Regions from separate parts of the Oceanobacillus phoenicis genome, predicted to be linked through region 3. Evidence: predicted binding sites of a transcription regulator. Region 3 holds the regulator's gene; each other region holds the start of a gene.
What was found. Region 3 encodes Rex, which represses fermentation and respiration genes when NADH is low (regulators of the CRP and FNR family bind a similar motif). Its sites were predicted from a motif close to TTGTGAAATATTTCACAA; they were not measured.

Region 1: a site for Rex is predicted at 2,194-2,211, ahead of qoxA (cytochrome aa3 quinol oxidase subunit II). Genes of this name have one in related genera too.
Region 2: a site for Rex is predicted at 1,390-1,407, ahead of ABC346_RS20275 (cytochrome ubiquinol oxidase subunit I). Genes of this name have one in related genera too.

The regions. Positions count from the first base shown of each region.
Region 1 covers NZ_JBDFME010000002.1:112,507-115,799, forward strand. Annotated here, with positions in the region: gene qoxB (cytochrome aa3 quinol oxidase subunit I) at 1-1,104, opposite strand, end outside; gene qoxA (cytochrome aa3 quinol oxidase subunit II) at 1,212-2,090, opposite strand; gene ctaG (cytochrome c oxidase assembly factor CtaG) at 2,633-3,293, shown strand, end outside.
Region 2 covers NZ_JBDFME010000002.1:89,716-93,008, reverse strand. Annotated here, with positions in the region: gene ABC346_RS20275 (cytochrome ubiquinol oxidase subunit I) at 1-1,229, opposite strand, end outside; gene ABC346_RS20270 (disulfide oxidoreductase) at 1,629-2,054, opposite strand; gene ABC346_RS20265 (DsbA family protein) at 2,058-2,738, opposite strand; gene ABC346_RS20260 (cytochrome c biogenesis CcdA family protein) at 2,796-3,293, opposite strand, start outside.
Region 3 covers NZ_JBDFME010000001.1:3,939,084-3,942,376, forward strand. Annotated here, with positions in the region: gene ABC346_RS19690 (CPBP family intramembrane glutamic endopeptidase) at 1-661, shown strand, start outside; gene ABC346_RS19695 (YdiK family protein) at 665-862, shown strand; gene ABC346_RS19700 (redox-sensing transcriptional repressor Rex) at 960-1,589, opposite strand; gene ABC346_RS19705 (ABC-F family ATP-binding cassette domain-containing protein) at 1,736-3,293, shown strand, end outside.

The DNA of each region.
Region 1 (3,293 bases), on a different contig from region 3:
TTTCCACATGGTCAACAACCAGTTAAAGATCTTTATTCCAGTCGGGACTGCAATGGCCATTGTTGTAATGGAGAAAATACTGTTAGTTAATGCACCCTGCCCCATAGTAAAGAAGTGATGTACCCAAACTAAAAACGAAAGTGTCGAGATAATGACTATAGATCCAACCATAGATTTATAACCATATAAATTCCGTTGTGAGAAGGTTGAAATAATCTCACTGTAAATACCGAAAGCTGGAAGAATTAAAATATACACTTCGGGATGTCCCCAGAACCAGAACAAGTTCGCCCACATCATATCCATACCACCAGCAGTGGTTGTAAAGAAATTGGTTCCAAACTGACGATCAAGAGTCCCCATTAGAAGTGCTATTGTTAATACTGGAAAAGCAAATACAATAATTAAATTAGTAATCAAAGCGGTCCAGGTAAACATAGGCATTTTCATCAGGTTCATACCTGGTGCTCTCATTTTTAGTATCGTTGCAATAAAGTTAATACCAGTAAGGAGCGTTCCAATACCTGAGATTTGCAGTGCCCAATTATAATAGTTAACGCCAACCGATGGGCTGAATTCATTACTTGCCAGTGGATAATAATTTGTCCATGCAGCATCAGGTGATCCACCTATAACAAATGAAAGGTTAAATAGCATGGCACCTGCAAAATACAACCAAAAGCTGATTGCGTTAAGTCTAGGAAAAGCTACATCTCGTGCTCCAATTTGCAGAGGAACAACAAAGTTCATTAAACCGATAATGAATGCCATTGCCATAAAGAAAATCATGACAACACCATGTGTTGTAAAAACTTCATTATAATGCTGTGCATCTAAAAAAGTGTTATCAGGAACTGCTGTTTGCAGTCGCATCATAACTGCATCTGCACCCCCGCGGAAAAACATGAGTAATGCAGAAATGATATACATAATTCCGATACGTTTATGATCAACCGTTGTTAACCATTCACGCCATAAGTATCCCCATTTTTTAAAGTAAGTGATACCAGCAATGATTGCAATAAACGTCAGCCCAATTGCAACCATCGATCCATAAATCAATGGACTGGGGTGGGGAACGGCGAATCTTTCAAAAAATTCCATATTGTAAACTCCCTTCAACAGATGTTCGCAACAAATGCAAATGTCCGTTAAATCATTAAAATGTATTATTTTTTAACTGTTTACCCATTAGAAGAGTGAAATCTTTCTTAATGAGTGCCTTCCATATTATCCATGTCTTCCATGTCTTCCATGTCTTCCATGTTCATTTCTGGAGGTGGAGAGAAACCTAAATGTGTTCCAGTAAATGTAAGCTGTCCAAGATGTGCAGGTTCTAATAATTTGTTAAACTTTTCTTCCGTGAGTGGTTCAGCTGTAGATTTTATTTCTTCCACCCATGAATCAAATTCTTCTGGTGGCAAGGCTGTAACATTAAATTTATTCTCAGCAAACCCTTCTCCACTAAAGTTAGCATTTCGTCCCATATACTCTCCAGGAACCTCAGCTGCTAGATGTATTGTCGTAACCATGTCAGCCATGGCATATTTCTGACCAGCCAGTTGTGGAATCCAAAAACTTGTGATTGGACCATATGAGTAAAGTTTAAACTCAACTGGACGGTTTGTTGGAAGAAAAACATAGTTAACCGTTTCAATATCTTGTTCTGGATAACTGAAATGCCATTTCCAGTTTGAAGATGAAGCATAGATTATCAGTGGTTCTTGGTCTTCATATCCCTCAGGTGTAGTTTCAACCTTATATGTTGATTGAACGCTCACCACAGATAAAAATGCTACAATTAAGATAGGAATACCAACAATTATTCCTTCGACAATTGGGTTACCCTCAATATGAGGAGGTTCATAATCATCTGGTTGTTTTGATGCACGATACTTTAATAAAACTACTATTAAAAGTGTAAAAACTATAATTACGATAATGGCCATTGTAATGATTGAAAGCCAAATGACATTTGCAGTGGTTTCAGCCTGTGGACCCTTTGGGTCAAGAACTAGTAATGGCTCACATCCTGTTAGCACTGTGGTAATAGTAAAAACTAACGATAGTAAGACTAATTTGAGTTTCATATATTTACCCCTTTCTTCTTAAGGATTATTTCTACATACAGTCGCAATCAAATATCAAAATGTCGTTATTATACTAATCTCAAGAAGATAAAAATACAACATCATGAAAAATGCGTCACAAAACATTCAAGAATATTTGTAAATTTAATGACTGTTATCGAAAATGTTTAACATTTCCAAAAATTATAGGTATCGGAATTTAATTAACACATAATTCAGATTTCTAATTTTTAATGCAATGGAACTATGGAACTAACTTATTAAGTTAAGTGGGTCAGTCAATTAAAAACTAAAATGGTTGTAATCATAACAACTACAATAATATTTTTAGGTGTAGTTTTTGGTAGTATTAAACAACAATGAGTAATCTGAAATGTACTACATACGAGACCAATAGAAAAGAGAGGTTCAAAGTACTATTGATTCCTCTCTTTTCGTTTCATAGTTATTCTATTTATTCTATTAAATTTATTACTAGAAAAATGATAGACAATATAGTATGTTTTATTTATTAGAAAATCTCAAAAAGGGGTGAAATAATTATGTGGTTAGAATTACAAATATTCGGATTCAAGGCATTATGGAGTCCTTATTTCCTATTATACGTTATAGGCCTTGCTCTACTTTACTTTATTATAACAGGACCCTATCGTCATAAATTTGGCGGAAAAGATAGACCTAGTGGGAAACAGCAAATCTACTTTTACTTAGGTTTATTATTATTGTACATTGTTAAAGGTTCACCAATAGATTTATTAACCCATATTACGCTAACAGCTCATATGATTCAAATGGCCGTCTATTTATTGGTATTTCCTATTTTTATTATAAAAGGAATCCCTGAATGGATTTGGAGAAAAGTGATTTATACACCTGTGATAAAACCTATAATAAATTTATTAACCAAACCTATTATCTCATTACTTTTGTTTAACACACTGTTTTCAATCTATCATATTCCGGTAGTATTTAATTTTTCAAAATCATCGCCGATAGCTCATACATCGATATCAATTATATTATTAGTGGCTGCGTTTATAGTCTTTTTACCACTCATTCCCCCTATAAAGGAATTAGACAAACAAAGACCACTACTTAAAATAGCCTATATTTTAGTTGGTAGTGTTTTAATCACTCCGGCATGCGCGATAATCATTTTCGCCGAAGTACCACTATATGCTGCTTATACTCAGAATGGTCCAT
Region 2 (3,293 bases), on a different contig from region 3:
ATAAATAGAATAGACATTAATCCTACGTAGTCACTGGATGTTGCTGCTTCCTCAACAGTCATGATACCACGAAGGATCCACGGCTGCCGGCCAACCTCTGCCATCCACCAGCCTGACTCGATAGCTAGAAAGGACAATGGGCCTCCAAGAACAATAAGCCAACGGTACCATTTTGCTTTTACAAAAGCCCAGCCTCGCTTGATTCCTAACCAATAAATAAGTGATATTCCTATCATAAAGACACCGATTGTAACCATTAAATCAAAGAAATAATGGACTACAAGAGGAGGAGTTTCTTCCTCAGGAAATTCATTTAAACCAATTACTTCTGAAGTTGGGTTACCATGCGCCAATATGCTTAAAGCAAATGGTATTTTTATCGCACCTTTAACTTCATTGTTTTCATCTAGCATACCGTACATCAAAAGTGGTGCTCCTTCTTCAGTTTCAAAGTGCCATTCTGCTGCAGCTAGTTTTTCGGGTTGATATTCTGCTAGGTATTTCCCAGAGAAATCACCGATAATTGCTGCTGCAATGGAGAAAATTAATCCAACTTTCATTGTCAAATAAAGGGCTTTTTTATGATATACATGATTTGAACCCTTTAATAGCTTGTAAGCTGCAATAGCTGCAAGCATAAATGCGACTGTCATATAAGCAGTTGCAAGGACATGCGATACTTTTGTAGGCATTGCTGGAGTAAACATTGCAGCAATTGGATTTGCATTAATAAGTTGTCCATTAACAATATCAAAACCTTGTGGTGCATTCATAAACGAATTTACTACGGTAATGAAAAAGGCTGACATACCCGCACCAAGTGCAACAGGAATTAATAGTAAAAAGTGTTTTCGCTGATCTTCAAATCGGTCCCATGTGTATACATAAATACCTAAAAATATGGCTTCAAAGAAGAATGCAAATACTTCCATGAATAATGGAAGTGCAATAATTTGTCCTGCTAATTCCATAAAGTTCGGCCAAAGCAGTGAAAGCTGTAGTCCAATTGCAGTACCTGTTACAACCCCAACTGCAACTGTTACAACAAATCCCTTTGCCCATCGTCTAGCCAATAAAATGTAATGTTCGTCTTTTTTTTTGATTCCAACCCATTGCGCGATCATAATCATGAGTGGAACGCCTACTCCAATGGTTGCGTAAATAATGTGAAAGGAAAGAGTGAGTAACGTTAAAAACCTGCTGGCAACTACTGGATCTTCAAATAGCATTTATATATATCCTCCTTTGTTAAACAAGTGAATTACTGAGCATACAAGCGTACAGTAAATGAATAGTTTACACTATATTCATGTTGTATATACCTTACCCTTATTGTATATGAAAGTAATGGTAATGTATTAAATAGCTTGTGACAATTTAGCAAATACGATGTGAAGTAATTGTGAATGAAATTATCCTTGTTTTCTTTTCTATTTGTAGCAAGTTGCATTAATCGCCCCGTATGCATGATTATTAAAATCACTAAGTACAACATTTAACAGCCTCCATTGAGAGGAAGTCGGTGGAAGTTATATTTTGTTATAGATATTTAATGCTCTTATTACCAATGCCATGAGTAGACAAAAAAATAAGGTGTAATTCGATTTTGCCGAATTACACCTCTTTTATTAATTATTTTTTGGCCTCCTTATAAGTAGCATTAATAATGCAATTAAGGTGAAGGCAACCAATGCTAAAAATGGTATGGTAATAAATCCTAGCCAATTAATATATTCAGCACTGCATGGAACACCATTGGCACAAGGTTTGATTTCTGCAAAACCCGGAACCTTTTGCTCTAAATAATGAAAAAATGAAATAGACCAGCCAATGATCGCCATTGGTAGTACATATTTTTTTACAGAACGATCATTTTGAAATGTTGCTATTCCAAGTATCAATGATAAAGGATACATCAGAATACGCTGATACCAACAAAGTTCACATGGAACAAAACCTCTTATTTCACTAAAGTAAAGGCTCCCAAGTGTTGCAACCACCGAAACTAACCAAGCCACATAAAGTGAAAACTGTCGAATATCTACATTCTTCATATCCTAATTTTCCTCAAGTGCACTTTCGATTGCATTTTTTATTGCTTCATAATCAAAAGGATCCTCTATCATTGTTTCATTTACCATAATAGTTGGTGTGAGTTGTACGTTGAATTCTGTTACCAATTCGGTATCTTTATTTACTTCGTTCATTCCAGAGTTGCTTTCAATATCTGATTTTAATTGATCTGTATCAATACCTGACACACTGCTTGCTACTTCAAGTATCTTTTCAGTGGTGACCCAACTGCTGTCATGATTGGCACTTGGTTGTGCCTTAAAGAGCGTTTTATGAAATTCCCAGTAAGCTTCAGGATTTTGTTTATAAACCGATTCTGCTGCTAATGACGCTAATTTCGACTCTTCCCCGTGAAATAAAACGTTTATAAATGAGAATTTAACTTTACCAGTATCAACATAATCGTTTACTAATTGTGGGTAAATATTTTCCCCCCATGCTTTACATGAAGGACATTTAAAATCACCAAATTCTACAACAGTTACTGGAGCGTTGGAGTCCCCTAAAGTGGGTTGTCCATCAATTGGTGGTTGTTTGTCCAATGTTGTTCCTTCGCTTGATTCTGAATTATTGTTGTTGATAACAACCAGTGCAACTATTAGTGCAACAACTACTAATGTGATAATTACTATAAATTTCATTGGTGAATTTTTTCTTTTCATTATAATATCTCCTTATCTAAATAACTATTAGTTTCTATATACTAAAAATGCAGAAATTCTTTAAAATCCATAAAAACCAAACCATCCAGCTAAGAAGGAGGTTAGTTTCGTCATCCAATCAAAGAACAATGCAATTCCCATGAAAACCATAATGTACCCGCCAACTTTAATTATCCGCATACTATGTTTTTTAATCCATTGTAATCTGCCTATAAAGAACGACAATACAAGAAACGGAATAGAGAATCCTAATATATAACTTATCATCATAACAAGTCCAATATCAGGATTAGTTGCAGCTAGCGATAACACAATTGCCAATATAGGACCAGTGCAAGGTGTCCATCCTAAAGAAAATGCCATCCCTATAATAAACGAACCAAAAAATCCTCCTGGACGATTTTTAAATGTAATCTTTTTATCCTTCATAAGGAACTTAAAATTAAGCACTCCTACAATGACTAGTCCAAAGAAAATAATTAAAATCGCACCAACTTGTCTGATGACATCTTGATAGGTTAATAAAAATTCCGATATAAATGATGTGGTGAAACCTAT
Region 3 (3,293 bases):
TATTATGCAGTTTTCAGGGTTGCTTTTTTCACCAATTTTAACAGTGGTTTTCGGATTATCTATCACTGATGCAACTATTTATTGGTCGATATTCTCCTTTGGCCTAGCGGTGGTTGTTACGCTATTCTTTCTAAAACCAGATATGCAAATGCGAAACGACAACGCTGCAGGAATTGAAAGCATAATCCTGTGGTCCATCCTCGGTGTGTTTATGGCTTTATTCGCGCAAGGTATTGCTGCCCAAATTGAAATAGCCATAGGGATTGACCCTGGTTCAGAGAACACCCAACAAATTATGGATATTACTCGAGCAGCACCCATCTTTATGATCGTACCGGCTATTTTTGCACCAATATTAGAAGAAATTATCTTCCGCAAAATTATATTCGGTGAGCTTTATAAGCGAATGAATTTCTTTTTCGCTGGGTTACTCTCTGCTGTTATATTCGGGTTTATTCATTTAGATCCAACGCATATTCTCATTTATGCATCCATGGGATTTGTATTTGCATTTCTTTATGTGAAAACAAAACGAATTATCGTTCCTATAATCGTACATGCAGGGATGAACTCCTTTGTTTTATTAATGCAATATAATATTGATCCTGAGGAGCTGCAGCGAATGTTAGATGAGATGCAAATGATATTCTTTGGAGGTTAATCCATGAAACATCCTTATTTAACAAGAGCAATTCTATACTTTCTCGTTGGAATTGCTTTTATATATTTCGGGGTTCAAAGTAAGGACAGCACGGTTTGGAATACTGTTACATTAATTTTTGCAGCTGTTTCTGCATTATGCTTCTTTGTTTCCTTCAAGATGTTCGGTTATCACAATAAAATAAGAAAAAAGAAAAAGTAGACTGTTAATTGCAGTCTACTTTTTCTTTAATTCTTTTCTAAAAACTTCGGATTTTGACAACCGCTTACATAATAATCGATTTAAAATAGTGAATTAATTACTGTAATGAATAGTGTTTAAGAAAATATACAAGTGATTGAAGTTCGATCGCTAAATCAATGTGATGTACACGAATATGGCTTGGTACTGTAATTCTTGCTGGTGTAAAATTTAGTATTCCACTAACACCATGTTCGACCAGTTGATTTGCAATTGCATCTGCTTCATCTGCAGGTATCGTTAGAATCGCAACCTCTGTGTCCTTTAATCTTTCCCCTAGTTCGTCAATATGATAGACTGGAACTCCTCCGATATCGGTGCCTACCTTTTTCTCATCAGCATCAAATGCAATGGTAATACGGATGTTATTGTTTTTCATAAAATTATAATGTAAGAAAGCTGTACCTAAATTTCCAACACCTATTAATGCTACCTCTGTTATTTCGTGTTGATCTAATGTACTTTTAAAAAAACCTAGTAAGTATTCGACATTGTATCCGTATCCTTTTTTACCTAGTGCACCGAAGTAAGAGAAATCTCTACGAATGGTTGCGGAATCTACTTTAACCGCTTCACTTAATTCTTTTGATGAAACACGCTTTTTTCCTTGTTGATTTAAGTTATTAATGAAACGATAATATAATGGCAAGCGTTTTGCAGTTGCTTGCGGAATCTTGTTTTGTTCCATACGACCTTCCTCTTTTCAATGCTTAGAATAATTATCATACTATATTTATTTTAACAGATTATTCCTTAGAAGTCGTGACATTTTTCACAATAATATTGTCGCTTCTATGGCGATAAGCTAAACTAGTATTATGAGGTGACAATGAAATGATACTGATGCAATTAAACGGAATATCAAAATCTTTTGGCGCAGAAGAGATTTTGTCTAATATAAAAGTAGAAATAAAGGACCAAGATCGAATAGCCATCGTTGGAAGAAATGGTGCAGGAAAATCGACACTACTAAAAATAATGGCAAATGAACTCTCTCATGACGAAGGAGAATTTTTCAAACCGAAAGATCTTACCTATGGTTACCTATCACAACATATGAAGTTAGAATCAGGTAAAACAATATGGGATGAGATGGCGGATGTATTTTCCCATTTACAACAGATGGAGAAAAAGTTACGTGAATTAGAAACAAAAATGGCAGATCCTACTGCAATAGATGAAGCTAGTTACCAAGCAATTTTAAAAGAATATGATAACTTACAAGTTCGCTATCAAACAAATGGTGGTTATACGTATGAATCGGATATAAAATCGGTACTTACTGGACTCTCATTTGGTGATTACGATTATGGAACACCGATTAACGAATTAAGTGGCGGACAAAAAACAAGACTTGCTCTTGGTAAATTATTACTACAAAAACCTCAACTACTCATCCTCGATGAGCCTACAAACCATCTGGACATTGATACACTAACATGGTTAGAAGGTTATCTTGTAAATTATCCTGGTGCTATTGTGATTGTTTCCCACGACCGTTATTTTCTTGATAGAACCGTTTCGATCGTTTATGAAATTTCTAGACATCATTCTAGAAAATACCACGGTACCTACAGTAAATACTTGGAACAAAAAGCACTTGATTACGAACAAGAAATGAAAGAATATGAAAAACAACAAACGGATATTAAACGAATGGAAGAATTCATTCAAAAGAATATCGTCCGTGCTTCCACTACAAAACGAGCACAAAGTAGACGGAAACAATTAGAAAAAATCGATAGAATGGATCGTCCAATGGGTGATGAATCATCCGCTTCGATGTCATTTCAAATTAATCGTCGTAGTGGAAATGACGTGTTAAAAATCTCTAATTTAGGCTTCCGTTATGAAGAGCAACAAGAACCTACATTCCGTCATGTTAATCTCCATGCAAATCGTGGAGAACGAATCGCATTAGTAGGTCCAAACGGGATCGGAAAAACAACGTTACTAAAGACCATTGTGGAAAAAGAATCTCCCTTTGAAGGAGACATTCAATTAGGAACGAATGTACAAGTTGGTTACTATGATCAGGAGCAAACCGAACTCCATTCGAATAAAACCGTACTTCAAGAATTATGGGACGAGTATCCTTTAGTAAACGAAAAAGATATTCGTACGATTCTAGGTAATTTCTTATTCTCTGGGGATGATGTGTTAAAGCCAGTTTCTGCATTAAGTGGTGGAGAAAAATCACGTTTAGCATTAGCTAAATTAAAAATGCAAAAAGCAAACTTGCTTATTCTAGATGAACCAACGAACCACTTAGATATTGATAGTAAAGAAGTGTTAGAAGGTGCATTAGCAGATTTCCCTGGTACGATTATCTTTGTTTCACATGATCGTTATTTTATTAATCGAATCGCAGACCAAGTGGCTGAAATGAGCT